Regions from separate parts of the Promicromonospora sp. Populi genome, predicted to be linked through region 1. Evidence: riboswitches for the same ligand, from Rfam matches in the RefSeq annotation. Region 1 holds a riboswitch; each other region holds the start of a gene.
The links. Region 1 has a riboswitch for cyclic di-AMP ahead of AB1046_RS10965 (C40 family peptidase). Riboswitches for the same ligand answer to the same signal wherever they lie in the genome.
Positions count from the first base shown of each region.

Region 2: it holds a riboswitch for cyclic di-AMP, as region 1 does, so the genes downstream of both, AB1046_RS00200 (C40 family peptidase) here and AB1046_RS10965 (C40 family peptidase) in region 1, are expected to answer to the same signal.
Region 3: it holds a riboswitch for cyclic di-AMP, as region 1 does, so the genes downstream of both, AB1046_RS16880 (C40 family peptidase) here and AB1046_RS10965 (C40 family peptidase) in region 1, are expected to answer to the same signal.
Region 4: it holds a riboswitch for cyclic di-AMP, as region 1 does, so the genes downstream of both, AB1046_RS13945 (C40 family peptidase) here and AB1046_RS10965 (C40 family peptidase) in region 1, are expected to answer to the same signal.

Region 1 is NZ_CP163528.1:2,393,620-2,400,801, reverse strand. Features, by position in the region: gene mutM (bifunctional DNA-formamidopyrimidine glycosylase/DNA-(apurinic or apyrimidinic site) lyase) at 1-824, shown strand, start outside; gene AB1046_RS10970 (NAD(P)-dependent oxidoreductase) at 844-1,821, opposite strand; gene AB1046_RS10965 (C40 family peptidase) at 1,929-2,831, opposite strand; cyclic di-AMP (ydaO/yuaA leader) riboswitch at 2,838-3,001, opposite strand; gene AB1046_RS10960 (phytoene desaturase family protein) at 3,142-4,857, shown strand; gene cydC (thiol reductant ABC exporter subunit CydC) at 4,881-6,845, opposite strand; gene cydD (thiol reductant ABC exporter subunit CydD) at 6,842-7,182, opposite strand, start outside.
Region 2 is NZ_CP163528.1:33,680-40,861, reverse strand. Features, by position in the region: gene AB1046_RS00220 (proline racemase family protein) at 1-941, shown strand, start outside; partial or broken gene AB1046_RS00215 (ornithine cyclodeaminase family protein) at 938-1,819, shown strand; gene AB1046_RS00210 (RNA polymerase sigma-70 factor) at 1,940-2,830, opposite strand; gene AB1046_RS00205 (FAD-binding oxidoreductase) at 3,028-4,368, shown strand; cyclic di-AMP (ydaO/yuaA leader) riboswitch at 4,563-4,752, shown strand; gene AB1046_RS00200 (C40 family peptidase) at 4,755-5,543, shown strand; gene AB1046_RS00195 (cytosine permease) at 5,688-7,112, shown strand; gene AB1046_RS00190 (cysteine hydrolase family protein) at 7,109-7,182, shown strand, end outside.
Region 3 is NZ_CP163528.1:3,725,747-3,732,928, forward strand. Features, by position in the region: gene AB1046_RS16860 (class I tRNA ligase family protein) at 1-699, shown strand, start outside; gene AB1046_RS16865 (ion transporter) at 696-1,544, opposite strand; gene AB1046_RS16870 (GlsB/YeaQ/YmgE family stress response membrane protein) at 1,772-2,038, shown strand; gene AB1046_RS16875 (hypothetical protein) at 2,035-2,979, shown strand; gene AB1046_RS16880 (C40 family peptidase) at 3,082-3,789, opposite strand; cyclic di-AMP (ydaO/yuaA leader) riboswitch at 3,837-4,033, opposite strand; gene AB1046_RS16885 (hypothetical protein) at 4,197-5,090, shown strand; gene AB1046_RS16890 (S8 family serine peptidase) at 5,239-6,300, shown strand; gene AB1046_RS16895 (C40 family peptidase) at 6,365-7,036, opposite strand.
Region 4 is NZ_CP163528.1:3,085,286-3,092,467, forward strand. Features, by position in the region: gene rocD (ornithine--oxo-acid transaminase) at 1-423, shown strand, start outside; gene AB1046_RS13935 (aminotransferase class I/II-fold pyridoxal phosphate-dependent enzyme) at 440-1,717, shown strand; gene AB1046_RS13940 (universal stress protein) at 1,796-2,791, opposite strand; gene AB1046_RS13945 (C40 family peptidase) at 2,990-3,724, opposite strand; cyclic di-AMP (ydaO/yuaA leader) riboswitch at 3,775-3,968, opposite strand; gene AB1046_RS13950 (iron dependent repressor, metal binding and dimerization domain protein) at 4,135-4,851, opposite strand; gene serC (phosphoserine transaminase) at 4,935-6,044, shown strand; gene AB1046_RS13960 (MHYT domain-containing protein) at 6,197-7,027, shown strand; gene AB1046_RS13965 (MarR family winged helix-turn-helix transcriptional regulator) at 7,147-7,182, shown strand, end outside.

The sequences.
Region 1 (7,182 bases):
CTGCCGCGGCCCTGCTGGCCCACCTCGGTATGTCGGGACAGCTTCTTGTGCGCGACGCCGTGGTGGGCGACGACCCAGGGCACGCGTCGAGCGTGGTGCTGGGCCTGGAGCAGTCCGGCGCGGAGGCGGGTGCCGGGCCGAGCTCCGCGCTGGGCACGGCCGCGGACGACTGGCGGCACCCGCACCTGCGCGTTCGCCTGCACCTGACCGGAGCGCCCTCCGGCGCGCGCTACCTCGACTTCGTCGACCAGCGCACGTTCGGGCACCTGAGCGTGCAGGACCTGGTGCCCGACGGTGACGGCCTGCCCCGGGGGAGTGCGGCCCCGGCCGGTCACGGTTCCGACCTGCCGGTGCTGCCCGGGCCGGTGGCGCACATCGCGCGCGACCTGCTCGACCCGAACCTCGACCTTGACGAGCTGGTGCGCCGGGTGCGTCGTCGTCGGACCCAGATCAAGCGGGCGCTGCTGGACCAGACGGTCGTGTCCGGCGTGGGCAACATCTACGCCGACGAGGCGCTGTGGCGCGCGCAGGTGCACTGGGCCCGGCCGACCGACAAGCTCAAGGTCGCGGACGTGCGCCGGGTGCTGGACTCGGCGGCCGAGGTCATGCGCGAGGCGCTCGCCCAGGGCGGCACCAGCTTCGACGACCTGTACGTCAACGTGAACGGGCAGTCGGGCTACTTCGACCGGTCGCTCGCGGTGTACGGCCGCGAGAACGAGGCCTGCCGCCGCTGCGGCGCGCTGATCCGCCGGGACCCGTTCATGAACCGCTCGTCATTCACCTGCCCGGTCTGCCAACCCCGCCCCAGGGGCCCCAGGGGTTAACTGCCCACAACCAAGCCTGTCAGCGCTTGACTACGTTGCGTAGCTCCTCGCCCTTGTGCCAGGACGTCAGCTGGGCGGCCAGGAAGCGGGCCGCGCCGCGGGGGCGTCCGCCCGCCACGTGGGGCGTGAGGATCAGGTTCGGGACGTCCCACAGCGGCGAGTCCGCGGGCAGCGGCTCGGTCTCCATGACGTCGAGCGCCGCGCCGGCAAGAGCGCCGGACCGCAGCGCGGCCACGAGCGCCTCCTCGTCGACGGTCGCTCCCCGCCCGACGTTGACGAAGCGGGCGGTCGGCGGCAGCAGGCTCAGCAGGCGGGCGTCGAGGATGTGCCGCGTGCTGGGCAGGCCGGGCAGCAACGAGACGAGCAGGTCGGTCTCGGCCAGCTGCGCGTCCAGCTCGTCGGCGCCCACCACCCGGTACCCGGAGCGTTCGCCCGCCCGGGAGGCGACGCCGGTGACCTGCGCGCCGAGCGCCGTCAGCAGCGGGGCCAGACGCAGGGCGATGGACCCGAAGCCCCAGATGGTCACGCGGGCGCCGTCGAGCGTGTACTCGCGGCCGGTGACGGGGTCGCCCTGCGCGAACGAGATCTCCTTGGCCCAGCGGTGCTCCCGCTGCGCGGCGAGGGAGACGTCGATCCGGCGCACCGAGGCCAGGATCAGGGCCAAGGCGTGCTCGGTGACGGTGTCGTCGTGCAGGGACTGGCCGGAGGAGATGACGACGTCGGGACCGAACCCGGCGCGCAGCGCGACGTCAGGCCCCGCGGAGAGGGTCTGCACCCAGCGGAGCCCGGTCAGGCGGCGGGCGGCGTCGGCGACGATCTTCGGCGGGCTGGCCCAGGTGACCAGCAGCTCGGCGTCGAGGTGCTCGTCGGGCACCGGCTCGTTCATGCGATAAGCGACCACCGTGTCGGTGCCGCCGGGCGCGAAGGAGGCTCCGCCGTCGGGCAGCAGGGCCGGGAAGTCGAGGTCGAACGGCACGTCCGGTACGAGGATCTTCACGCCGGGGACGTTACCGGACCAGGGTCGAGCGGCGAAGCAGAGCGTCCGGCCTGTTCTTGGGGAAGGGCAGGACAGACGCTCTGCTTCGCAGTACCGGGTGGGTCAGGTCAGCCCGTCACCCGGATGAACACCGGGTTGTCCTGCCACATGGTGCCGTACTGCACGGGGGTGCCCGCCTGCTGCGCCTCGACGACCTTGCCGTCGCCCGCGTAGAGGGCGACGTGGCCCGGCGTCCAGACGATGTCGCCCGGCTGGGCGTTCGCGGCGGAGACCTGGTAGCCGATGGTCGAGATCTGCGCGGAGCTGTGCGGGATGCTGATCCCGAGCTGCCCGTAGACGTAGCTGACCAGACCGGAGCAGTCGAAGCCCACGCTGGGGGACGAGCCGCCCCACACGTAGGGCACGCCCACGTACTCGAGAGCCAGGTTGACTGCCTGCTGGCCCAGGTCGGAGGACTCCGCGCTGCTGGAGACCGCGGCGGCCTCGGCTTCCGCTGAGGCCTCGGCCGCGGCCTCAGCGGCGGCTGCCGCCTCGGCTTCGGCCCGTGCCTCGGCTTCCGCCTCGGCCTTGGCGCGAGCCTCGGCCTCTGCCTTCGCCTTGGCTTCGGCGATGCCGGCCTCGGTCTCGGCGTACGGCGTCACGGTGACGCTTCCACGCTCGGCCCAGAAGTCGGCGTCCTGTGTGACCTTGACCTTGGTCACGAGGTTCTCGGCGAGGCCGGCGCGGGGCGCGGTGTCGACCGTGTTGCTGACCGGTGTGGCGTTGGCCAGTGCGGCCTGGGTGTGCGTCTCGGCGGGCGCGGAGGAAGCGGTCTGGGTGAAGACCGAGGCCAGCATGCCGGACGTGACGACCGCGATGGCGCCGGTACGGGCGGCATTCTCGGCGGCGGTCTGGGTGAGTGCGGTGAAGGGGGTGAGTGCGGGGCCTTCGGCGCGGTGCCGCCCCCGGTTGTTCGGGCGGGCGGTCTGGTCGTCCGCCCGGTTGTGGGTGCGGTCGGTGAGTACGGTCACCAGTGATCTCCTCGGACGCCTACGAAGTGAGCTGTCGGGTTCGGATGGGGAGTTCAGTTCACCCGGCCTCCAAAGGAGGCTTCACCCCGAGGACACTCGCGTGCCCGCTTACTTGGTTCCCCCGCCCCTGTCACGTTCTAGCTGCTCAGATCCGGTGACAGGGCTCGGCGTCCGGACCAGGACCCCGCCGTTGCTGGCGAGGTGTCATGACCGTACCCACCTTTCTCTCAAATGTCACGATTAGGTCACATAGCGTCCTGGGCAGGCACGTTCCTGGCAATGAGTGCCCCCGCTGAGTGCCCGTGCCACCATGGCGGACATGCCCGATTCCACTCGCTCCCGGTACGACGTCGTCATCGTGGGCGGCGGTCACAACGGCCTCACCGCAGCGGCGTACGCGGCCCAAGGCGGCCGATCCGTCCTCGTCCTGGAGCGTGCCGACCACGTCGGCGGCGCCGCCGTCTCGGCCCGCCCGTTCGCCGGCGTGGACGCGCGGCTGTCGCGCTACTCCTACCTCGTCTCGCTCCTGCCGCGGCAGGTGATCGACGAGCTCGGGCTGCCGATCCGCCTCGTGCGTCGCCGCTACTCCTCCTACACCCCCGTGGCCGACGGCGGCCTCCTCGTCGACACCCAGGACGCCGCCGCCACGCGCGCCTCGTTCCGGCGCCTGGCCGGCACTGGCACTGGCTCGGGCTCAGGCACTGGCTCAGGTACCGGCTCGGGGAGCGGATCCGACGCCGATTTCGAGGCCTGGGGGCGCTTCTACACGATGACCGCCGAGGTCGCCCGCCGCCTCGCGCCGACGCTCACCGAGCCGCTGCTCCCGCGTGCGGCCGTGCGGGACCTCGTGGTCGATGGCGTGGGGGAGGCCGCCTGGCGCGCCCTCTTCGAGGAGCCCCTCGGCGCGGTGCTGCGGCGCACTTTCGCCGACGACGTCGTACGCGGCGTGGCCGCCACCGACGGCCTGATCGGCACGTTCGCCGACGTCGACGAGCCGTCCCTGCGGCAGAACCGCTGCTTCCTCTACCACGTGATCGGCAACGGGACCGGCGACTGGGACGTGCCGGTGGGCGGCATGGGCGCCGTCTCGGGCGCCCTGCGCGACGCCGCGGTGGCCGCGGGCGCGACGATCGTCACCTCGGCGACCGTCACCGCTGTGGACCCGGGCGCCTCGGGGGGCCTGAGTGCTTCGGGTGCCCCGGGCGCGTCAGGTGCTTCGGATCCGGAGGTCGCCTGGACCGACGCCGACGGGCGCACCCGGGGTGTGCGCGCCGGACACGTGCTCGCGGCGTGCGCCCCGGCCGAGCTGGACCGGCTGCTGGCCGCCGGCGGGGGAGGCGCCGGCGCGGTTGCACCGGACGTCGCTGGTGCGGCCGCGGCGTCGTACCCCGAAGGCGCCCAGCTCAAGGTGAACATGCTGCTGAAGCGGCTGCCCCGGCTGCGTGACGACGTCGACCCCGTGGCCGCGTTCAGCGGGACGCTGCACGTCAACGAGTCCCTGACCCAGCTCCAGGACGCGTACGCGCAGGCGGCGGCCGGGCGCATCCCGGACCTGCCGCCGAGCGAGATCTACTGCCACACGCTGTCCGACCGGACGATCCTCGGTCCGGCGCTGGCCGGGACCGAGGCCCAGACCATCACGCTCTTCGGGCTGCACATGCCGGCCCGGTTGTTCCGCGCGGATCCTGACGGCGCCCGCGAGCGAGCCCTGGCGGCCACGCTCGCGTCCCTGAACTCCGTGCTGGCCGAGCCCATCGAGGACGTGCTCGCGCTCGACGCCGACGGCGCGCCCTGCCTGGAGGTGCGCACCCCCGTCGACCTGGAGGGCGACGTCGGGCTGCCTGGCGGGCACATCTTCCACCGCGACCTGACCTGGCCGTTCGCCGAGTCCGACGCCGACGCCGGCCGCTGGGGCGTCGAGACCGAGCACCCGCGGGTGCTGCTGGCGGGCGCGGGCGCCCGCCGCGGCGGGGGAGTGAGCGGCATCCCGGGCCGAGCGGCGGCGATGGCGGTGCTGGCCGGCTGACCGATCGGCTCGCATGGTCAAACTCAGGCCGGGAAGTTCTCCTGGGTAGCCGACCACGCGTATCCGGGGTTCGCGGCGAGGAGGTGCTCGTGATCTCCGCGGGCCACGACCCGCGCCGGAGCGCCGGCCGCCGGCGCCGCGTTGGCGCCGTCCCCCAGGAGCAGCACCTCGTCCGCGGCGGCCAGCGGCGTGAGGCGGTGCGTCGCCAGCAGCACGGCCCGACCGGTCTTGCGGGCATGCTCCGCCAGTGCACGCACCAGCGCGTCGGCGGTGTCGCCGTCCAGGTGCTCGGCTGGCTCGTCCACGAGCAGCACTCGCGCGGGGGACAGCAGCGCGCGGGCGATCAGCAGCCGACGGCGCTCGCCGCCCGAAACAGCGGCCGCGCCCGTGCCGACGACGGTGTCCAGCCCCTCGGGGAGCGCCGCGAGCCAAGCACCCAGCCCGACGGCGCCGAGCGCGGCCCGCGCCTCGTCCGGCGTGACGTTGCCGCGCACGACCCGCAGGTTCTCCAGCACTGTCGTGTCGAACACGTGCCCGTCCTCGGCAACGAACAGCGCACCGGTGCGGGCGGTCGGCAGTTCGTCACGTGGTCGGTAACCCGGGTTGCCGACCACGTGACCTTCTGCCGACCGCGCGGACACGGTTCCGGCGACGGGCGGGATCAGGCCGGCCGCCGTCATGAGCAGCGTCGTCTTCCCGACGCCGGACGGCCCGGCCAGCGCCACGACCCAACCCGGCCGCAGCGTGAGGGACACACCCTCGACGGCGGTGCGCGGCAGACCGCCGGCGTCGGGCCAGCCGGCGGCGACGTCGTCGAGCACGAGCAGCGCGTCGCCGTCGGCCCCGGACACACCAGACGCGCCGGACACACCAGACGCGCCGGACACACCAGACGCGCCGGACGCACCAGACGCGCCGGACGCGTCAGACCCTGCGGTCACTCGGCCGACGTCGGCGTCTGACAACTGCCCCGACCCGGGCTCCGCCGAAGTTTCCGCGGGCAGCAGCGCCAGCAACCGCCGCGCGGCCTCGCGCGAGCGGTGCAGCTGGACCGCGGCGGCGGGGAGCGCGGCGGTCGCCTCGAACACCGCGAGCGGCGTCAGCACGACCACCGACAGCGCCTCGGGCGACAACGAACCCGACAACGCCCCCGGGATCCCGAGCGCCAGCGCGGCCAGCACCGCGAGGCCCTGGGCCAACACCCCCAGGGCGGCGGCGAGCCCTGCGGTGCGGGCGCCGTCGTCGGCGACGTCGGACAGGCGCGCGTCAGCGGCCTTCAGGTCGCCCAGCCGCGCGTCGAACCGGCCCGCGACGCGCAGCGGCGCCGACTCCTCCAGGATCTCCAGCGCCAGCGTGGTCACCTCGCCGCGGGCGGCAGCCCCCCGCGCCTCGGTCCTGGCCGCTGCCCGCGCGGCGAGCCACGGCGTCACGATCCCGGCCAGGACCAGGCAGAACGCCAGCGCCACACCCGCAGCCGGCAGCAGCGCACCCAGCAGGATCACCGAACCCAGCGACGTCACGACCGCGACACCGGCGGGCACGATCGCGCGGACCACGACGTCGCCGACGTCATCCACGTCCTGGCCGACCCGCGCCAGGAGCTCGCCGCGCCGCACTGTGACCGGCCGGTCGTCGGCGGCGAGCAGGTCGTACAGGTTGGCGCGCAGGGCGGCCATGCCCCGCAGGGCGACGTCGTGGGAGGCGAGGCGCTCGCAGTAGCGCAGCACACCGCGCCCGATCCCGAAGGCCCGCACCGCGACCACGGCCACCGACAGCGTGAGCACCGGCGGCATCTGCGACGCCCGGGCAATGAGCCAGGCGGCGACCGCCGCGAGCCCGATCGCGCAGGCCAGGGCCAGGACCCCGAGCCCGATCGCGGCGGCGACCTTGCCCGGGCGGACCTCCAGCAGGGGCAGGACGCGCCGCAGCGGGTCGGATTGTGCGACCCGCGCGGCGCTCGACGTCCGGCTCCGCGTCGGGGCGGTCATCGTGCCTCCCGGTCTGTCGCGGGGCCCGACGTCGGGTCCGCGGTCTGCCGTGCCACCGGCCCTGCTGCCGGCTCTGTCGCCGGTTCCGTCGTCGCTCCTCGGTTCCTCGCCGAGTCCGTCGTTGCTCTCGGGTCGGCCATCGAACCCGGGTCCGGCGCAGAACGGACGTCGATCACCTGGTCGGCGAGCTCGAGCAGCGACGCCCGGTGCGCGACGACGAGCACGGTCCGGCCCGCGTCGCGCCAGGACCGGACGGTGTCGAGCACCGCCTGCTCACCCCGCGCGTCGAGGTGCGCAGTCGGCTCGTCGAGGATCACCAGCGGCTTGGTGACCGCGT
Region 2 (7,182 bases), 2.4 Mb from region 1:
TGCCGGGTGATTCGGTGGCCGACCGCCGGGTCCGCGCCCTGGCGAGCGCGGACGCCCAGGGGCTGCGGCAGCTCCTGTGCTCCGAGCCGCGCGGACACGCGGACATGTACGGGGGCTTCATCGTCCCGCCGGACGACGACGGCGCTCACCTCGGCGTGCTCTTCTGGCACCAGGACGGGTTCTCGACGGCGTGCGGGCACGGCACCATCGCGCTGGGCGCCTGGGCCGTGGACACCGGCCTGGTCCCGGGGCCTGACGACGGGACGGTCGACGTCGTGATCGACGTACCCTCTGGCCGGGTCACCGCGCGGGTACATCGGGCGGCCGGGCGGACGGTCGCGATCGACTTCGTCAACGTGCCCAGCTACGTGCTCGCCCGCGACCTGGCCGTACCCACCTCGCGGGGCGTCGCGGCGGCGACCCTGGTCTACGGCGGGGCGATCTACGCGAGCGTGGACGCGACGACGCTCGGCCTGTCGGTGGACCCGGCGAGCTACGGGGACCTCATCGCGGTGGGGCGCGAGATCAAGCATGCCCTGGACGCCGACGGCGCCGCGGTCCACCCCGAGGACCCGCGCCTGAGCGGGGTGTACGGCACGATCCTGTGGGAGGAGCTGGGCGACGACGCCGACGCCACCGTGCACCAGCGCAACGTCACCGTCTTCGCCGACGGCCAGGTCGACCGGTCCCCCTGCGGCTCGGGCACGTGCGCACGCCTGGCGATCCTGGCCGACGACGGCCGGGTCGGCGTAGGCGGCCCGACGCTGCACCACGAGTCGATAGTCGGCTCGACGTTCACCGGCGCCGTCGTCGGCACAACGCGGGAAGGCGAACGACCAGCGGTGATTCCCCAGGTCACCGGCATGGCGTACCGCACGGGCGAGCACCGGTTCGTGGTCGACGCAGCCGACCCCCTCGGCCCAGGGTTTGTGCTCCGATGAGCGCGCCCCTCGTGCTGGACGCCGCGGCTGTGGCGGCCGCCTGCTCCCCCGCCGACGCCGTCACCGCCCTCCGCGCCGCCCTCGCGGGCGGGCTGGACCCGGCCGCCGACCTGCCGCGCCAGGGTGTGCCGGTGCGGGCCGGCGAGCTGCTGCTCATGCCGTCCGACGGCGGCGGCGACCGGACGCACGTCGGGATCAAGGTCGCCACGGTTGCCCCCGCCAACGCGGCCCTCGGGCTTCCCCGCGTCCAGGGTTCCTACCTGCTCCTCGACGCTGCCACGCTCGGCGTGGTCGCCGTGCTGGACGGGATCGCCCTGACCACGCTGCGCACGCCCGCAGTGTCGGTGGCGGCGGTGCTGGACCGGCTGCTCGACGGCGCGGACCCGCTCCGCGTGGCGGTCATCGGCGCGGGACCGCAGGCGCACGGGCACGTCGCGACGCTCGCGGACGCACTGGGCGGGCGCCGGACGCTGGGTGAGGTCACCCAGCTCGTCCGGGACCCGGACCGGGTCGCCCGGACCGACGGCGCACGGATCGATGGCGCCACCGTGGTCCGGCTGGGCGGCCGGGAGTCCGACGACGCGCTGCGCGCCGCCGACGTCGTCGTGTGTACGACGTCGGCGCGCGAGGCGCTGTTCGACGCCGCCCTGATCGCCGACACCGCTGCCGTGATCGCCGTCGGCTCGCACGAGCCGGACGCCCGGGAGCTGCCCGCCGGGCTGCTCGCGCGCGCCACCGTCGTCGTCGAGGATCCGGGCGCGGCCCTGCGCGAGGCGGGCGACGTCGTCCTGGCGATAGCGGACGGCGCGCTCCGCGCCGAGGACCTGGTGCCGCTGCGCGACGTCGTGACCGGCGCTGTGCGACCCGACCCCGCGCGGCCGCTCGTGTTCAAGAGCACGGGCATGTCCTGGGAGGACCTGGTGGTGGCCGAGGCAGTGCTCGCGGAGCCGGCTAGCCCGGACCGGCCGAGCGGCTCAGCGGCCGAGCGGCTCAGCGGCTCAGCGGCTCAGCAAGGTCTCCCGCTCCATGTGCGACAGCTTGTCGGGGTTGCGCACCGCGTAGAGCCCGGTGACGAGGCTGTTGTCGATGCGCACCGCCAGGACGGTGCTGATCTTGCCCTCGACCCGGACGATCAGCGCCGGGTAGCCGTTGACCTGCGCCGGCTCCAGCACCGCCACGTCGGGGATCCGGCCCAGCACGAACGCCACACCATCGGCGCCCACGAGGGGCTCCAGAGCGGCCGGCACCACGCCGCCGCCGTCGCTCAGCAGCACGACGTCGGGCGCGAGGACGTCGAGCAGGCTCTGCAGGTCGCCCGTCTCGACCGCCCCCCGGAACGCTGCGAGCACGCTGCGGGTCTCGGCGGCGGAGGCGACCCCGCGCGGTCGGCGCGCCGCGATGTGTGCTCGCGCCCGGTGAGCGATCTGGCGGATCGCCGCCGGCTTCTTGTCGACGGCGTCCGCGATCTCGTCGTAGTCCAGGGCAAACACCTCCCGCAGCACAAATACCGCCCGCTCGGTCGGTGCGAGCGTCTCCAGCACCAGCAGCATCGCCATCGAGACGCTGTCGGCCAGCTCGACGTCCTCGGCGACGTCGGGCGCGGTGAGCAGCGGCTCCGGCAACCAGGGGCCGACATACGACTCCTTGCGCCGGCCGAGCGTGCGCAGCCGGGTCAGCGCCTGCCGGGTGGTGATCCGGATCAGGTACGCCCGGGGCTCCCGCACCGAATCGAGGTCGACGCCCGCCCACCGCAGCCACGTCTCCTGCAGAACGTCCTCGGCGTCGGCGGCGGAGCCCAGCATCTCGTAGGCGATCGTGAACAGCAGGTTGCGGTGGGCGACGAACGCCTCGGTGGCGGGGTCGGGTGCGGCCTGGGACGTGCCTGCCATGGGTGGCTCCTGTTCGTCTGGACAGTCTCACCACAGGACGCCGGGCAGCGCCATCTTGTGACACCGGCGCTTCAGCCGCCCGATATGGCCCAGGTCACATGGCCGCCTGTCACACGCATCGGGTCCGCGGAGTCTTGTGGTCGTTCGGTGCAACACGCAAGGTCACCCCCTGTGGAACCCCCTCTGGAAGGAACGTCATGAACTCAGCGCTCGAAACTCTTCGCCGCGGCTTCGGCGGCGACATCATCGAGCCCGGCGGAGCCGAGTACGAGTCGGCCAGTCGCTCGGTGCTGACTACGGGTAGCCCGGCGTATGTCCTGCGGCCCAAGACGGTCGAGGACGTGCGGGCGGCTGTCGGATTCGCCGGCGGCTCGGGGCTCGCCCTGTCAGTGCGCGGCGGCGGCCACAGCTTTCCGGGCTTCGGCACCAATCACGGCGGCGTCGTGATCGACCTGAGCGAGCTCGCGGACATCGAGGTCGTCGACGACGAACGTCACCTCGTGCGGATCGGCGGCGGCGCCACCTGGGGCCAGGTCGCGACGGCACTGGCCGCGCACGGCCTGGCGATCTCCTCGGGCGACACCCGGAGCGTCGGCGTCGGCGGGCTGACGCTGAGCGGCGGAATCGGCTGGAAGGTACGGAAGTACGGCCTGGCCCTGGACAACTTGGTCGCCGCTGAGGTGGTCATCGCCGACGGCGAGGTCGTGACCGCGAGCGCCGAGCAGAACCCGGACCTGTTCTGGGCGATCCGCGGTGGCGGCGGCAACTTCGGTGTCGTGACCGCCTTCGAGTTCGCGGCGCACCCGACGACCGACGTCTTCTTCGGCAAGGTCACCTTCCCGGCGGCGGAGGCCGGTGCCGTGCTCCAGGGCTGGGCGGACTACCTCCGTACCGCCCCGGAGGAGCTCACGTCCATCGCGAGCCTCGCCAACCCGTTCGCCGGCGGCCCCGAGGCTCCGGTCGAGATCCACGTCGCCTTCGACGGCGACGACGCAGAGCTCGCGGACCGGGCGCTGGACCCGATCCGCCGGCTCGGGACGGTCCTGGACGACGACGTCGCGCTGACGCCGTACGCGGACATCCTCGAAGAGGGCGCGACGCCGCCGCCCGGCATCCAGCTTGTCGCCCGGAACGGGTTCGTCGAGCGGGAGTCGGTGCCCGAGACCCTGCGGATCCTCGCCGAGGTCGGGACGTCGCCGGGGTCGCCGCTGATCGCCGTCCGCGGGGTGGGTGGTGCGGTGTCCAAGGTCCCGGACGATGCGACCGCCTATCCGCACCGCAGAGCGGAGCTGATGGTCGTGACCCTCACCGGTGGTCCGCAGCCGGTCGTCGAGGCGGCTCGTCCGGGCCTGGACGCGATCTGGGGGCGGCTCGCCCCCCAGCTCAGCGGCGCCTACGCGAACTTCCTCTCGACGGCCACCGAGGATGACGTCGCAGCGGTCTACCCCGCCAAGACGTACCACCGGCTGGCGGGGATCAAGCGTCGGTACGACCCCGAGAACCTGTTCGCGGGCAACCACAACGTGCTGCCGGAGTAGGTCTCACCCGACAATTCGGTCTCCGGTGCGCGGGCACCGCCCTGACCAGGGCGGGGACCCGCGCACTGTGACCTATCCCATGTCCGATTTGCCGTCAATAGGTACGCCAGCAGGCCGGATAGGCGTAATCCGATTGTGACTATCGGACGGTCGGGGGTTACGTTCGATCCCGCTCACGGCAATTCCGTGAGCTCTCGAGGCGGACGCCGAGCCCTGTCACCGCCGCGAGATCTGCAACAGCCAGACGACAGGGACGGGGGAACCACCGTTTGCGGGCACCATCGGGTGCCCTTGGGGTGAAGCCGCACAACGAGCAGTACCGCGGCCGGGTCAGTCTCCGATCCGAATCCGACAGCTCACCTCGTAGGCGCCGGGAGAGACAGAACGTGACTACACGCACGCCTGGGCGCCATCGTGCTGCCCGCAGAGCTATCACCCCCCTGACCCCCATCTCTCGCGCTGCCAGCCGTGGTCTGTCCAGCGCAGCCCGCCGTGGCGCGCTCGTCGCGGCCGGTTCGGGCCTTGTCGTCTCGCTGCTCGGCGTCCCCGCGACCGCCGCGCCGGCTGAGGACCCCAGCACGAACACCGCAGAGCTCAAGGCCGTCAAGGACGCCGTGCAGGCGGCCGCCCGGGAGGCGAACACCACGGTGCCCGCCGAGCTGACCACCGCGAAGGTCGACACCGCGCCTGCCGTGAAGGTGGCCGCCGACAGCGAGTTCGAGCTGGAGACCGGCACCATCAAGGTGACGCCGGCGCCCGAGCCGGAGCCGGAGCCGGAGCCTGAGCCCGTCGTGGCTGAGGAAGCCGTGGCTGAGGAAGCCGCCGCCGTGGCCCCGGCCGCGTCCAACTCGGCGATCGTCGACATCGCCATGCAGTACCTCGGCGTCCCGTACGTCTGGGGCGGCTCCACCCCTGCCGGGTTCGACTGCTCCGGCTTCACGTCCTACGTCTACGCCCAGGTCGGCGTCAGCCTGCCGCACTCCTCCTCGGCGCAGCGCGACGTCGGCACCCAGGTCTCCGCGGCCGAGGCCCAGCCGGGCGACCTGATCTGGAGCCCCGGCCACGTCGCCATCTACGCGGGCGACGGCATGCAGATCGAGGCTCCGGTCCCCGGCGAGACCGTGCGTTACTCGTCGATCTGGCAGTCCAGCCCGGTCTTCCTCCGCGTCGGCTGAGCCGGAACGGAACCGCACACCCCGAAGGGCCCGCACCACACGGTGCGGGCCCTTCGGCGTCCCGACCCGAGCTGACCTGGGTTCAACAGTGGTCTGCGCAACACCTCTCGCCGTCGGGCCTGCGCCAGTGGCAGGATCTCCACCATGAGCGCCCCCGGTAGCGTCGAGACCAACGCCCTGAACACCATCGACGAGACGGAACGGCGCGGGTCGCCGCGCAACCTCTTCTGGCCCTGGTTCGGGGCCAACGTGTCGGTGCTCGGGCTGGGCTACGGCTCCTACCTGCTCGGGTTCGGCGTGTCGTTCTGGCAGGCAACCGTGATCGGCGTGGTCGGCATAGTGGTGTCGTTCCTGTTCTGCGGGTTCATCTCGCTGGCCGGCAAGCGCGGGTCGGCACCGACCATGGTGCTGTCGCGGGCCGCGTTCGGCGTGCGGGGCAACAAGCTGCCCGCCTTGCTGTCCTGGATCCTCACCGTGGGCTGGGAGACGGTGCTGGTGGCGCTGGCCACGCTCGCGACGTCGACAGTGCTTAGCACGCTGGGCTGGGGCGGCGGCACGATCACGCAGGTCGTGGCCCTCGTCGTCGTGGCGGGCATCGTGGTGGTCGCCGGCATCTTCGGGTTCGACCTGGTGATGCGGCTGCAGGTGGTCATCACGGTGCTGACGGCCGTGCTCACCGTGGTCTACATCTTCCTGGTCGCCGGCCACGTCGACTGGGCGGCGGTCTCCGCGCTCCCGGCCGGGGGCGGGCCGCAGGTGATCGGCGGGCTCGTGTTCATGATGACCGGGTTCGGCCTGGGCTGGGTCAACATGGCGGCCGACTACTCGCGCTACCTGCCGCGCTCCGCCTCCGGCCCGAGGATCGTCGGCTGGACCACCCTGGGCGCCTCGCTCGCCCCCGTGGTGCTGCTGGTGTTCGGCCTGCTGCTCGCAGGCTCCGACCCGGCGCTCAACGAGGCGATCGGCGCCGACCCGATCGGCGCCCTGTCCACGATCCTGCCCACGTGGTTCCTGATCCCGTTCGCCATCGTGGCCCTGGCCGGGCTGATCGGCGGCGCGGCGCTCGACATCTACTCCTCCGGGCTCGCGCTGCTGTCCCTGGGGCTGCCCGCGCCTCGCTGGGTGGCGGCAGCGATCGACGGCGCGCTGATGATCGTCGGCGCGATCTACGTGGTGTTCGTCGCCGACTCGTTCATCGGCCCGTTCCAGGGCTTCCTCATAACGCTCGGCGTGCCGGTCGCCGCGTGGTGCGGCGTGCTGCTCGCCGACATCCTGCTGCGCCGCCGCGACTACACCGACGCCGACCTGTACTCCGCCTCCGGCCGGTACGGGTCCGTGAACTGGGTCGCCGTGCTCCTGGTCCTGGGCGGCACCGCGATCGGCTGGGGTCTGGTCACCAACACCTACGCGCCGTGGCTCGGCTGGCAGGGCTACCTGCTCGGCCCGCTCGGTGGGTCCGACGGCGCCTGGGCGGGCGCCAACCTCGGCGTGCTCGTCGCCCTGGTCCTCGGGTTCGCCGGCACGCTCCTGCTGAGCGCCGGCGCGGTGCGCCGCCAGGAGGAGCGATGACGGACGGCGGAACGCCGGTCGACGGCGGAGCAGGCGCCGTCGGGCACGATGCCGCCCTGGTCGTGATCGA
Region 3 (7,182 bases), 1.3 Mb from region 1:
CACGGCAAGTCGATGAGCAAGTCCCTGGGCAACGGCGTGGACCTGGCGGCCGAGCTGGACCGCTACGGGGTCGACGCCGTCCGGCTGGCGATCCTGTTCTCGGGTCCGCCGGAGGACGACGTCGACTGGGCGGACGTCTCGCCCGAGGCGATGCAGAAGTTCCTGGGCCGTGTGCTGCGGCTGGCGCCGCCCGCCGGGCGGAGCGTGCCGAGCCCGGAATCCCTGCGCCGGGCGGTACACCGCACCGTGCACGACGTCGACGCTCTGGTCGACGCCGGCCGGTTCAACGTCGCGATCGCGCGGCTGATGGAGCTGGTAGGCGAGGTGCGGCGGGCGTCGTCGGGCAGCGGGAACGGCGAAACGTATCGCGAGGCCATCGAGGCCGTAGCGGTGCTGCTGAGCCTGTTCGCCCCGCACACCGCCCAGGACCTGTGGGAGCGGCTGGGGCGGACGACACCGGTCGCGGCGCAGCCGTGGCCCGAGGTGGACCCGGCGCTCCTGGTGACGACCGAGGTCGAGGCGGTGGTGCAGGTGGACGGCAAGGTGCGGGACCGGCTGCCGGTGCCCGCCGACGTCACTGCGGCGGACCTGGAGCGGGCCGCCCTGGCCCGCCCCGCCGTGACGCGCGCCGTGGGCGACCGGGAGGTGCGGCGGGTGGTGGTGCGGCCGCCGCACCTGGTCAACGTGGTGCTGGGTTAGGCGGCAGCGCCGTCGTCCCCGTCGAGCTTCGCGCGCAGGGCGCGGAGCTCGACGAGGATCTCGCCGTTCTGCGCGGCCAGGTGGTCGAGCCGCTCGTCCTTCTGCTCGTCGTCCTTGCGCTCCTCCTCGGAGATCTCCTCCATGCCGTTGACGATGACGGCAATGAACAGGTTCAGCACCGCGAAGCCGACCACCAGGATGTAGAGCACAAAGAAGATCCACGCGTACGGCTGAGTCCTCATGACCGCGCGGGCGATGTCGGGCCAGGCCTCGCCCGTCATGGCCTGGAAGAGCGTGAACAGGGAGGTCCCGAGGTGCCCGAAGTACTCGGGCGCGGCCTCACCGAACAGGCCGGTCGCGATGACCGCCGCCACGTAGATGACCAGGGCCAGCAGGGCGCCCACGGCGCCCATTCCCGGCACGGCGCGCAGCAGGCCGTCGACGACGCGGCGCAGCGACGGCACCACGGTGATCACCCGCAGCACCCGGAGCACACGCAGGGCACGCAGCGCGGACAGCGACCCGCTGGAGGGGATCAGTGCGACGCCCACGACGAGAAGGTCGAACACGCTCCACGGGTCGGTGAAGAACCGCCGGCCGTGGGCGAAGAACCGCAGGAGCAGCTCGAACACAAAGAAGCCGAGCATGATGTGGTCGATTACGTGGAGGACCTCCAGCGCTGGGCCGGTCACTATGGTCTCCGCACCCAGGATCAGGGCGTTCGCCAGGATCACGCCCAGCACGAGGTTGGTGAACCACTTGCGGTCGAGGAACGCGCGGACGCGCGCTCGCCCGGTCTGCAACCCGGTCTGCGGCTCGGCCAGCATGCCGGTCTCCTGGTCCATCGGATCTCCTTCACTCGCACGTGCCCGGAGCCCTGCTCCGGCCTTGCCCCGGTTACTGCCTCAGGCCTCTTGCCCGGGCGAACTGTAGCGCGGCGGTGCGGGAAGCCTGGGCTGGGTGCAATGTCCCGATTTGGGACCGATTCGGCGGGTCCGGTGGCAAGTGAGACGGATCAGTGCTGAGGTTAGAGCGCAAGGAAGTACGCCATACCACTCTGGAGGAAAATCACATGGGCTTCTGGGCCTTTCTCATCCTCGGACTGATCGCCGGCGTGATCGCACGCATCGTCATCCCGGGCAAGCAGCCGGGCGGATTCTGGGTCACGCTGCTCCTCGGTGTGCTCGGCGCCATGCTGGGCGGCTGGCTGGGTGGACTCATCTTCAACATCAGCTTCGACGAGTTCTGGTCCTGGTCGAGCTGGCTGTTCGCGGTGATCGGCGCGATCATCGTGATCCTGATCGTCCAGGCGATCTTCGGCCGGCGTAAGACCGCTTGATCGCGGCATCCCGCGGCCGCGCCGCCGCCGTCGTCGCTCTGACGATGGTGGTCGGCGCGGCCGCTGTCGCATGTACGGACGGTGGTGCGACGCCGCAGTCCACCCTCGGTCCGGTGCCCGACGACGTCGCCGCCCACCTCAGCGTCGAGGTGGGGCAGGGGCGTACGCAGTATGCCGACCGGGAGATCGTTCTCGAGGTGACCAACAGCTCCGACGAGACGATGACGCTCGTCTCCGGGGCCCTGGACGCCGACGGCTTCGGGCCGTCGCACCCCACCAGGGAAGGGCGGACAGCCGTCCTGCGTCCTGGCACTACCCGCGACGTCTACCTGGGGCTGGGCGAGGCGGAGTGTGCCGGCTTCCCGGCGGGACCGGACGAGCCGGTGCCGGACGCCGCGCCGTCCGCCACGATCACGCTGGCCCTGGGCGAGCACGACGAGCTGGGCCCGGTGAGCGACGTCGTCGTCGACGCCGGTGATTCCGGCGGGCACCTCGCTCGCAACCATGCGGTGGACTGCGCCCAGGCCGCCGTGGCGGCGGGCGCACGCCTCGAGGTTGATGCCGACGTCCCCGTCGAGGCGCGCGACGGCGAGCTGACCGCGCTGGTCAGCCTGCGGGTCGAGCCGGTGGCGGGTGGCCCGGAGGTCACGATCGACCGGCTGGGCGGGACCACGCTCATGGAGAACCCCGACCCGAGCGGCGGCGCCTCCGGCTGGGTCGGCGAAGACCTGGCCGGGCAGGACTCCGGCCGGATCATCCTTCCCGTCGTGCCCGCCCGTTGCGACGCTCACGCCGTGGGCGAGGACAAGCGCGGCACGTTCGTGCCCGTCTACGCGAGCGTCGACGGCGAGCCGCAGCACGTGATCTACGTGCCGATGCCCGACGCCGCGCGCGCCGACCTGTTCGCCTTCATCGCGGACACCTGCGACTGGCCTCAGTAGCCGCCATCGAGGCGGGTACGCGAGAGGCGCCGCCTCCGGCGTCGGGCACAAACCCGATGCGGAGGCGGCGCCTCGCGATGCGGAACTACTGCTGCGCGCGACTCAGGTGACGCGGACGAACGTCGGGCTGTTCTGCCACATCTCGGTGTAGCGCACCGGCATGCCGGCGGCCCACGCTTCGATGATCATGCCGTCGCCCGCGTAGATGGCCACGTGGCCGGGGGTCCAGACGATGTCGCCGGGCTCCGGGTAGGTGACCTGGTAGCCGACGCCGAGCAGCGCACCGGACGAGTGCGGGAGCGAGTAGCCCAGCTGCGAGTACACGTACTGGACCAGGCCCGAGCAGTCGAAGCCTGCGGACGGCGACGCGCCGCCCCACACGTACGTGATGCCGAGGTAGTTCAAGGCGATGTTGACAGCCTGCTGGCCGACGGGGACCGGGTCCGGTGCGTCGACCGAGACGACGGCGGGAGCGGTGCTCTCCTCGCCCTCACCCTCGCCCGCGGCACCCGAGCCCGAGGAGGTACCCAGAACTTCCATCTCGATCGGCATCTTCGCGTTGATCGGGACTGTCACGGTGCGGGAGTTGACGACGGCCTGCTTGGCCACCGCGGTGAGCGATTGGAGGTCAGCCGTGTTGAGCTTGGCCGTCTTGACGTCGGTCTTGAGGTCCATCGCAGGGGCCGCGTGGGCCGTCGTCGCGATGGTCGAGATCAGGACGCCGCCTGCGGCTGCAGCGAGGGCGCCGCGGCGGGCAACGTTGCCGGCGTTCTCGGTGGCGGTACGAGCGAGGATAGTCAGCGGTGTCATGGCCGGACGGCTGTCACGATGCCGTCCGCGGAGGGAGTTCGTCACCTAAATGTCTCCTGTACCGCCTGCGAGGTCAGCTGTCGGGTTCGGGTAGGAGTACAACACCCGGCCGCACGGCTACTGGGGGGTACCGTCCGGCTTCACCCCGAGGACGACGATCCTGCTGTCGCCCGGAAGTGGGTCCCCCGCTCCTGTCTCGAACGTCTGGTCGTGAACCGGTGACAGGATTCGGCGTCCGGCTCGCGGCTCCACCGATGTGGTGGGGCAGAAGTCAAAGTACACACGTTCCCGGAAAAAGTCACGATCAGATTACGCATTACGGTCTGACCCAACGAAGGTGGAGATTTGCGTCCTTCCGGGCTTCAGGGGTTATGACCGACATCACACTTCCGCTATCGTCCGGCGGCATGGCCGATAGTGAGTACCGCATCTCCGCCTGGTGGGTGCTTCCCATAAGCGCTGTCGCGTGGTGGATCTGCGGATTTCTGCCCTGGCTGATGCAGCTGTCGTACGAGTTCACGGGCTTTGCGGAGGGCGCGATTGCGGGGGTCGCCGGCTTCCTACCGGTCCCGCTCACCGCCGACGGCGCCATGGTCGGCCTGGTCACGATGGCCCTGTTCGGCGGCGTCCTCGCCGGCGCCACCTCGCGCCTGCCCGCCTCGGCCGGCGCCGGGGCGGCTGCGGCGATCGCGGGGACCCTGCTCGGCTTGACTGCCGCGGTCGGTGGCTCCTGGTGGCTTGTTGTCCGCGGGGGCGTGCCCGACGATTCGGTACCGCTCGGGATGCTCGTCGCCACCGGTGCGGCGGGGATCGTCGGGCTGGGCGCCGGCCTGCTGACGGGCCTCGGGCCTGCCGCCCTGCGCGGCCCCGCGCTCGCCCTCCCGGTGGTGCTCCTCGACAGCTGGTTGTGGGGCCTCGTCCCCGGCCATGCGGTGGCTCCGGTCGGCACGTGGTGGATCCTCGCGGTCGCGCTCGGCATCGCGTTCGGCCTCGCCGTGGACAGCAAGCCCATCGAGCTGCTGGGCTGGCTGCCCACGGCGGGCATCGTCTGGGTGCTGCAGGCGGCCGGTCCGGCGCTCGTAGCCGTGCAGGAGGGCATCCGGCCGGGTTCGCCATTCGTTGACGACGCGCTGACCGCGGCCCGTATCGCCTGGGACGAGATCGCCCCGGCGGCCGTCGTGTCCGAGGGGCACCAGCTCGGCGCCTGGGTGGTCGCCCTGTTGCTCGGGGCGGCGATTGCGGCGCTCCGGCTCTCCCGCGAGGCGGAGGCCGAGGGCGAGCTCGCCGAGGCCTGGGCCTGACCTGGCCCGACACTCCGTGCCGCCAGCGATTGCGATTGTGTAAATTTCACCCACATCCTGGCGTTCGCCCTGTTCGCCCCTGTCCGATACCCATAGGTTTGGGCCACTTCGGGGGTAATCAGCCCCTGTGTGAGCAATGGGGGCTTACATGAACAGGAAGTCACTCGTCAGCGCCGCCACCTCCGCGGTGCTCGCCGTGGCGGTGCTCGTCGCCATGGCGCCGGGTGCGCAGGCCGCGACCAACGATCCTCTCCGGAACAGGCAATGGGGCCTGAACCAGATCAACGCCGAGGCTGCCTGGTCGGCGAGCACTGGCAAGGGCGCAGTGGTGGCCGTGGTCGACACGGGCGTCGACTTCAAGCAGCCCGACCTGGCAGGGCAGCTCTTGCAGGGTGCCACCTTCACCGGCTGCGCGGCGGTCCGTCCGTGCGGCAACGGGGATCTCAGAGGCCCCGACGGCCAGAACAACGGCGACGGGCACGGCACGCACGTGGCGGGGATCGTCGCCGCCAAGGCGAACAACGGCATCGGAGTCGCGGGCGTGGCACCGGGTGCCAAGATCCTCCCCGTCAAGGTCCTGGAGGCGGGCTCGGGCTCGACGCAGGACATCGCGGACGGCATCCGCTGGGCCGCCAATCACGGCGCCGACGTCATCAACCTGTCCCTGGGCTCGGGCGTTGGAGCGCAGCTGCTGACGATCCTCGGCGTCGACACCCTGATGCGGGACGCCATCGCGTACGCGCGTGAGCGGGGCGTGCTCACGGTGGCGGCGGCGGGCAACTCGTCGACCCCGCTGTGCACCGACCCGGCGTTCACCAGCGTCGCGATCTGCGTGGGCGCCACGGACTCGGCCCGTATCCACTCCTACTACTCGGAGCTGCCGATCAAGCTCGACCTGAAGAGCGTCTCGGCGCCCGGAGGTTCGGGCGGGCTGACCGGCTGCGCCGGTGACGTCTGGTCCACGGTTCCCGTGGGAACCGGGTCGGCGACCTGTGGTCAGGGCAACTACGACTCCTACGCGGGCACGTCGATGGCGACCCCGCACGTGGCCGGGGTCGCGGCGCTGCTCTTCAGCCAGGGCCGGAGCCTGACCGAGGTGGAGCGGGCGATCCTCTACACCTCGCGTGACCCGCTGCTGGGCCTCGTCGGGCTGTGGACCCCGCTGTACGGGTACGGCATCGTCGATGCGGCGGCCGCCGTCGCCTACTGACCTGGATGGTTGTGGGTGGGATCGTTGCAACGATCCCACCCACAACCGGTGGGGTGGGGTCAGGTCAGTACGGGCGGATGTAGACGGCGTAGTCCTGCCACTGCGTCGTGTAGCGCACCGGGGTGCCGTAGTTGGCGGCCTCGACCACCATGCCGTCGCCCGCGTAGAGGGAGACGTGGCCCTGGGTCCACACGATGTCGCCCGGCATGGGCGTGGCGACCTGGTAGCCCGTGGCCGCCATGGACGACGACGAGTGCGGCAGGTCGATGCCCAGCTGGGCGTATACGTACTTGATCAGGCCCGAGCAGTCGAAGCCCGTGCTCGGTGAGTCGCCGCCGTACGTGTAGGCGATGCCGATGTACTGCATGGCGATCGAGATGGCCTCGGCTCCGATGGAGCCGTCGGACGCGTAGTCCGGGCTGGCCGGCTCGGCCTCCTCGACCGCGACCTCCGGTTCCGGGTTGGCGACGGCCTCCACCACTGGCTCGGGATCCGGAGCGGGGGTGACCTTGACGGCCTTGCTCTCGATGCTCAGCTTCGCGTCGGTCGCAACCTGTACCGCGGGCGCTGCGGGGAGCTCCGTACGAGCGTTCTGCGTCAGTGCTGCCTTGTCGACGCCCGCGAGCTGGTGCGAGCCGTCTTCGGCGACGGCGTGTGCGCTGGGTGCGAACGCCGTGGCGAGAAGTCCGGACGACGCCGCGATCAGCGCGCCCGAGCGGGCGGCGGTGCGGGTCATGGTGATGAGGGGAGTGCTAGGAGCATGATCGGCGCGGTGTCGACCGCGTCGGACGGTGGTACTCACCGATGTTCTCCAGTCGCCGGGTGCGTGGGCCCGTACCGTGCTGGGGAATGGGGCCCGCGGTTGTGCCTCCGGTGGCCCAA
Region 4 (7,182 bases), 690 kb from region 1:
GACATCGTCGAGGAGTCCCTGGTGGCGCTGCGCGACGGCGACGGCGCGGACGCGGGCGACACAGCCGCGGAGGACGTCGCGGAGGACGTCGCGGACGATGAAGGCAACGCAGCCGCGGAGGACGTCGCGAACGACGACGCCAGCACTGCCGCCGCAGACGACGAGGCGGAACCTGCCGACTCCGAGGAACCAGCGGAGCCCGCGGACCAGACCGCCGACGCAGCCGACGAGGACGCCGCACCGGAGACCCCTGCCGCAGACGAGGCATCGGACGACGCCCCCGCCGTCGACCCCGAGGAAGCACCCGCTGCCGATAAAGCAGACAAGGCCGACGCCACCAGCGACGTCGACGATGACGACAAGAAAGACGACGCCGCCAAGGGCACCGACGACCGCTCAGAACTGTCACCGACGGCCGGCTGAGCGTAGGCTCCCGGGGGTGACCACTACGACGTCGTCCCCCGCTACCACAGCGCTCCCGGCCATCTCCGAGCTCCAGCAGGCCTACGCCGATCTTCAGGCCAAGGGCCTGAAGCTGGACCTCACGCGCGGCAAGCCCTCGGCCGAGCAGCTTGACCTCGCCGAGCCCATGCTGGCCCTGCCCGGAGCAGGCGTGCACGCCGATGACACGGGCACGGATACGCGCAACTACGGCGGGCTGGACGGCGGGCTCGCGATCCGGCGCATCTTCGCCGAGCTTCTCGACCTGCCGGTGGAGCAGCTCCTCGCGGGCGGGAACGCCTCGCTCACGACCATGCACGACGTCGTCGCGTACGCCGAGCTGTTCGGCTTCCCCGAGTCCCCGAAGCCGTGGGCGCGCGAGGACAAGGTGCGCTGGATCTGCCCGGTGCCGGGCTACGACCGCCACTTCACGATCTGCGAGGTCTTCGGCATCGAGATGGTCCCGGTCCCGATGACGCCGGACGGGCCGGACGCCGAGGCCGTGGCCGCACTCGTCGCGGCGGACCCCACCATCAAGGGCATGTGGGTGGTCCCCACCTACTCGAACCCGGACGGCGCGGTCATCACCGAGGACGTCGCCCGCGCGCTGGTCTCGATGCCCACCGCCGCGCCGGACTTCCGGATCCTGTGGGACAACGCGTACGCGGTGCACCACCTGACCGACGACGAGGTGACCAGCCCCAACGCCGTCGCCCTGGCCGCGGAGGCCGGCCACCCGGACCGGGTGATCCTGTTCGCGTCCACGTCCAAGGTCACGTTCGCGGGCTCGGGCGTGGCGTTCCTGGGTAGCTCGGCAGCCAACATCGCCTGGTACAAGAAGCACCTGTCGGCCGCATCCATCGGCCCGGACAAGATCAACCACCTGCGGCACTCGATGTTCTTCGGCTCGGCCGACGGGGTGCGCGAGCACATGCGCAAGCACCGCGAGATCCTGGCGCCCAAGTTCCAGGCGGTGGTGCAGATCCTGGCCGAACGCCTGGGCAGGTACGGCGTCGCCTCCTGGACCGAGCCGAAGGGTGGCTACTTCGTGTCGCTCGATGTCGCTCCCGGCACGGCGTCCCGGGTGGTGCAGCTGGCCAAGGAGGCCGGGATCGCCCTCACGCCGGCGGGCGCCACCTACCCGTACGGCAAGGACCCGGAGAACAAGAACGTGCGCCTCGCGCCGTCGATGCCGCCGCTGGACGAGGTCCGCACGGCGATGGACGGCGTGGCAACCTGCGTCCTCCTAGCCGCGGCCGAAGCCGCCACCGACTAGCCACCCCACTGTTGTGGGCGGGATCGCTGCGCCTGAACCGGACAGATAGTCGCAATGATCCAGCCCACAACAAACGGGCTAGTCCTGGCAGTGCTTGTTGACCACCAGGACCGGGCACGCCGAGTGGTGCAGCACCGCCTGGCTCGTGGAACCCAGCAGCAGCCCGCGGAACCCGCCGCGGCCACGTGAGCCCACCACCACGAGGTCCGACGCCGTGGAGAACTCCGTGAGCAGCTCGGCGCCGGTCCCGTCGAGCACGATCCGCCGGATCCGCAGCCCAGGGTTCTCCGCCTCGTACCGGTCGATCAGGACGTCCATGCCGGCCCCGATGTCGGCAAGCACCTGCTCGCGGTCGATGGTCGACGGCAGCCACGCCAGCATCCCCGAGTTGCCCACGGGCACCCCGGTGACGGCGGTCAGCTCCGCACCCCACGCGTTGGCCTGGAAGATTGCCTGCTGCAGGGCCCGCTCGGCCTGCGGGGACCCGTCCACACCGACGACGATCCGGCGCACCTCCCGGGTCTCGCCCGCCCCGGGAGCCGTGCCGGACGCCGCCGTGCCTGACACGTCAGCGGCGGGTGCCGGCGGGGCGCCGGATCCGGCGCCCGGCACGGTCCACGAGACGCCGCGGTTCGCCTCCGCGCGCAGCGGCACCACCACGACGGGGATCTTCGCGTGCGCGGGCAGTGCGGATGAGACAGTACCGAGCAGCCGCTCCGCGAACCCACCCCGGCCGCGCGTGCCGACGACGGCCAGCCCGTAGTCGGCGGACATCTCCACGAGCACACCCGCCGCGTCTCCGGTGGCGACCTCGGTGGTGGCGCGCACGCCGCTGTCGGCCACCCGAGCCTCGGCCTCGGCGAGGACCGCCTTGGCGCCCTCCTGGATGGTGGTGTCATCGAGTGCGGCGTACCCGCCGTCGAGCGACGCCGCCGTGAACGACGGCAAGGAGTAGCTGCACACGATGTGCAGCGCCCAGCCCACACGATGCGCGTAAGCGGTGGCCCAGTCCAGCGCGTTCAGGCTCGCGGCCGACCCGTCCACCCCGACCAGTACGACCTCGGATCGCGTCATTGCCAGCCCTTTCTTCGCTCAAGCATCTTTGCACGCCAACGCTACCGGCGACGCACTGGTTGTGGGTTACCGGTAGCAAAAAGACTGCAGAAAATGGCAAAGCAAAACGCCTGCCCGGTCTCGACAGGCTCGACCACCGTGGGTCGAGCCTGTCGGGACGGGACAGGCGCTCTGTCTTGCGGTACTGCGCGGCTGCGATCAGCCCAGACGAATGAAGGTGGGGTTCGACTGCCAGATGGTGCGGAAGTCGACCACGGTGCCCGGCTTGGACGCGTCGATCATGGTGTTGCCACCGGCGTAGATCGAGACGTGCCCCGGGGTCCACATCAGGTCGCCCGGCTGGGCCTCAGAGGCCGACACCTGCGTGCCGTAGCCAGACTGCGCCGACGACGAGTGCGGCAGATCGATGCCGAGCTGAGCAAAGACGTACTGGGTGAAGCCCGAGCAGTCCATGCCGCTCGGGCTGGCGCCACCGGAGACGTAGGGAACGCCGATGTAGCGGCTCGCGATGGAGATCACGGAGTTGCCGATCGCCGACGCGGGGACGTCTACGGACGAGGCGGCGGCCTCGGCTGCTTCAGCAGCCTCCGCGGCAGCGGCCTCGGCTGCCTCAGCAGCCTCCTCGGCGGCCAGCTCGGCCTGGTAGTCCTCGTTCTCGTCGGCGGAGACCACGGAGACCGCGGCCTTCTCGACGTTGAGCTCGGCGTCGGGTGCGACGGTCACAACAGGAGCGTTGGTGAGCGATTCGCGAGCCTGCGACGTCAGCGCGTTCAGGTCGACCGAGTTCATCTTGGCCTGGCTGGCCTCGACCGGCGCAGCCTGTGCGGCCATCGCGCCGCCGAAGGTCGAGACGAGAAGCGCTCCACCAGCAGCGGCAACAGCGGTACGGCGACCGACTGCGGCGTTCTGGGCGAACTCGGTGAGCGGAGTCACGGGTCGGCGCGCAGCCCTATGGCGTGCGCGGGTGGTACGTGCAGTCACGTAGTACCTCTCCTTGAACGCCTTCGAGGTCAGCTGTCGGGTTCGGGTGGGAGAAATCACCCGGCCGAGATCTCCCGAAGGAAAACCCGGCTTCACCCCGAGGACGCACCCTGGCGCCCATTGGTGGGTCCCCCGCCTCTGTCATGCGGTCGTCTTGGGGCCTCGAGCCGGTGACAGAGTTCGGCGTCCGTCCGAGGACTCCTACGAAAAACTCCGCGGGAGCGCTCTGAACGTACCGGACCTCTTGGCCGATGTCACGTTCCGGCAACGAATGCCATAGCGTGTCGAAAACAGGGTGACCTCTTTCCGACAAAACGGGCGCGCGATAGCCCCGCTCAGCCCGTCAGAACGGACCCTCAGACTCAGGCCGTCGCCACAAACAGGTGGCGGGCCAGGTCCTCGCTGAGCTCGAGCGCCGTACCGGAGCCGTCCACAGTCACCGTGAAGAGGCCGTCGTGGTGCTCGGCGGTGATGCGGGAACCCGGCACCAGTCCGGCGTCGGACAGCCGCGAGAGGAGCTCGACGTCGGTCTGCAGCGGCTCCGCGATGCGGGTGAGCGACGCCGCGAGCGGCTCGCCCTTGACGCCCTTCTTCGCCGCGGCCTCGAACGCCGCCGGCAGGGAGATCACGCCCGTCAGGAACGGCACGTCGGTATAGGCCTCGCCAAGCTCGGACAGCCCGGGGATCGGGTTGCCGTACGGGTCGTGGTGCGGGTGGTCGAGCAGGCCCACGAGCCGCTTCTCCACGAGGTCGCTCATCACGTGCTCCCAGCGACACGCCTCGACGTGCACGTGCTCCCAGTCCAGCTTGATGACGTCGGTCAGCAGCCGCTCCGCGAGGCGGTGCTTGCGCATCACGCGCATCGCCTTGTCGTGGCCCAGCTCGGTGAGCTCGAGGTGGCGGTCGCCGGTCACGATCACCAGGCCGTCGCGCTCCATGCGCGCGACAGTCTGCGACACCGTCGGCCCGGAGTGCCCGAGGCGTTCCGCGATGCGCGCGCGCAGGGGGGTGATGCCCTCCTCGTCGAGCTCGTAGATCGTCTTGAGGTACATCTCGGTGGTGTCGATCAGATCCGTCACGTCAGCTCCCGTCATGCGCGCAGCCGCCCAGTCGCCCTGGACTCGTGCGGCCCGGGCGTCGGCCCAGGTTCTAGTCTAGTTCTGTGCCACTGACACTCCCGACACATCTGCTGCCAGCCGACGGACGTTTCGGCTCCGGCCCCTCCAAGGTGCGCCCGGCACAGCTCGATCATCTCGTGTCGAACGCCGCTGTGCTCGGCACCTCGCACCGGCGCGCCCCGGTGAAAGACCTGGTGCGCCGCATTCGCGAGGGTGTCACGGAGCTGCTCGGCGCGCCCGACGGGTACGAGGTGGCGCTCGGCAACGGCGGCTCCACCGCCTTCTGGGACGTCGCCACGCTGTGCCTCGTCGAGCGCAGGGCGCAGCACGCGTCGTTCGGCGAGTTCAGCGGCAAGTTCGCGACGGCGACCTCACGCGCCCCGTTCCTCGAGCCGTCCCAGGTGATCTCGGCGGAGCCGGGCACGGTGGCCTACCTCCAGGCGTCCGCCGACGTCGACACCTACGCCACCCCGCACAACGAGACCTCCACGGGGGCCATGGCCCCCGTGCTACGCCCCGCGGGGCCCGACGGCGCCCTCGTGCTCACCGATGCGACGTCCGGCGCCGGCGCGCTGCCCGTCGACCTGAGCCAGACCGACGCCTACTACTTCGCCCCGCAGAAGGCGTTCGCGGCCGACGGGGGCCTCTGGCTCGCCGTCCTCTCCCCCGCCGCGGTGGAGCGCGCCGCCCGGATCGAGAGCTCCGGGCGCTGGGTGCCGGAGTTCCTGTCGCTGACGACGGCGCTCGAGAACTCCCGCCTGGACCAGACCCTCAACACACCCGCCGTCGCCACGCTGCTGCTCCTGGCCGACCAGGTGGAGTGGCTGATCGCCCAGGGCGGCCTCGACTGGTCGACCAAGCGCTGCGCGACATCGGCCCAGATCCTCTACTCCTGGGCCGAGTCCCGTCCGTGGGCGACGCCGTTCGTCGCGCGCCCGGAAGAGCGCTCCACGGTGGTCGGCACCATCGACCTGACCGACGAGATCGACGTCGGACTAGTACTCTCCGAACTGAGCGCCAACGGCATCCAGGACGTGTTCGCGTACCGGAAGCTCGGGCGCAACCAGCTGAGGGTCGGCATGTTCCCCGCGGTCGAGCCGGACGACGTCGCGGCACTCACCGCCTGCGTGGACTACATCGTGGAAAGTCTCTGACCAGCACGATCACGTCCGCAATATCCCTTGAACGGGGAGTTCTGCCTATTGTCCGAGGTACAGGGACTCTGTAACGTTTCCGCAACAGAGGGAACCATTCTGAGGGGCTGTTCAACACCATGCCAGTGATCGACCACTTCACATTCGGGATCGTGACGCCTCTGCTGGCGTACGCCATCTCGTGTACCGGCGCAGCGACGGGCCTCGCGTGCACGTCTCGTGCCCGAGCAGCTTCGGGCGGCACGCGTGCGGCGTGGCTCGTGTTCGGCGCCATCGCCCTCGGCGGCACCGGCATCTGGGTGATGCACTTCGTCGCCATGCTGGGTTTCTCCGCCTCCGGCGTGACCATCAGGTACAACATTCCCGAGACCCTCCTGAGCGCGGCGATCGCCATCGTCGTCGTCGGTGCGGGCCTCTTCATCACCGAGCTGGGCAAGCGCAAGCTGGCGGCGATGATCGTCGGCGGCACTCTGGCGGGCGCGGGTGTCGCGGCCATGCATTACATGGGCATGGAAGCAATGGAGATGTCGGCGGACGTCGTCTACGACCCGACCTACGTCATCGCCTCGATCGTCATCGCGGTCGTCGCGGCGACCGCCGCTCTGTGGTGCACCGTCCACATCCGCGGCACGCTCGCCACGATCGTGGCGACGCTCGTCATGGGGCTTGCCGTGACCGGCATGCACTACACGGGTATGGCCGGCGTCTCGGTCATCAACCCGGTCGACAGCGTCCCGCCCGGCGCGTCCACGATGCAGCTGCTCGTGCCGCTGGTGATGGCTGTCAGCGTCGTGACGTTCCTGCTCATCCTCGGCATCGGCCTGTGGCCCACCGAGGACGAGCTGCGCACCCAGGCCGAGTTCGAGAACCGGCTCAAGGCGCACAGCGAGCAGGGCCAGCGGTTCGCGACCGCGCAGCAGGAGCTCCCGCAGGAACCGCAGCCGGGTCCCGCGCAGTTCGCGCAGACACATCGCTCGCGCTGACCGCTGGCAGCAGCTTTCGAAAGCGCCCGTCCCCTTGCGGGGGCGGGCGCTTCGTCGTCCCCCCGTGGTGTGAGCACACCCACGTACCGTTAGCAAGGGTAATGAACTAGACTACGGCAGTGTCGTCGAGCTCCCGCAGGCCCAGTAACAGCCCG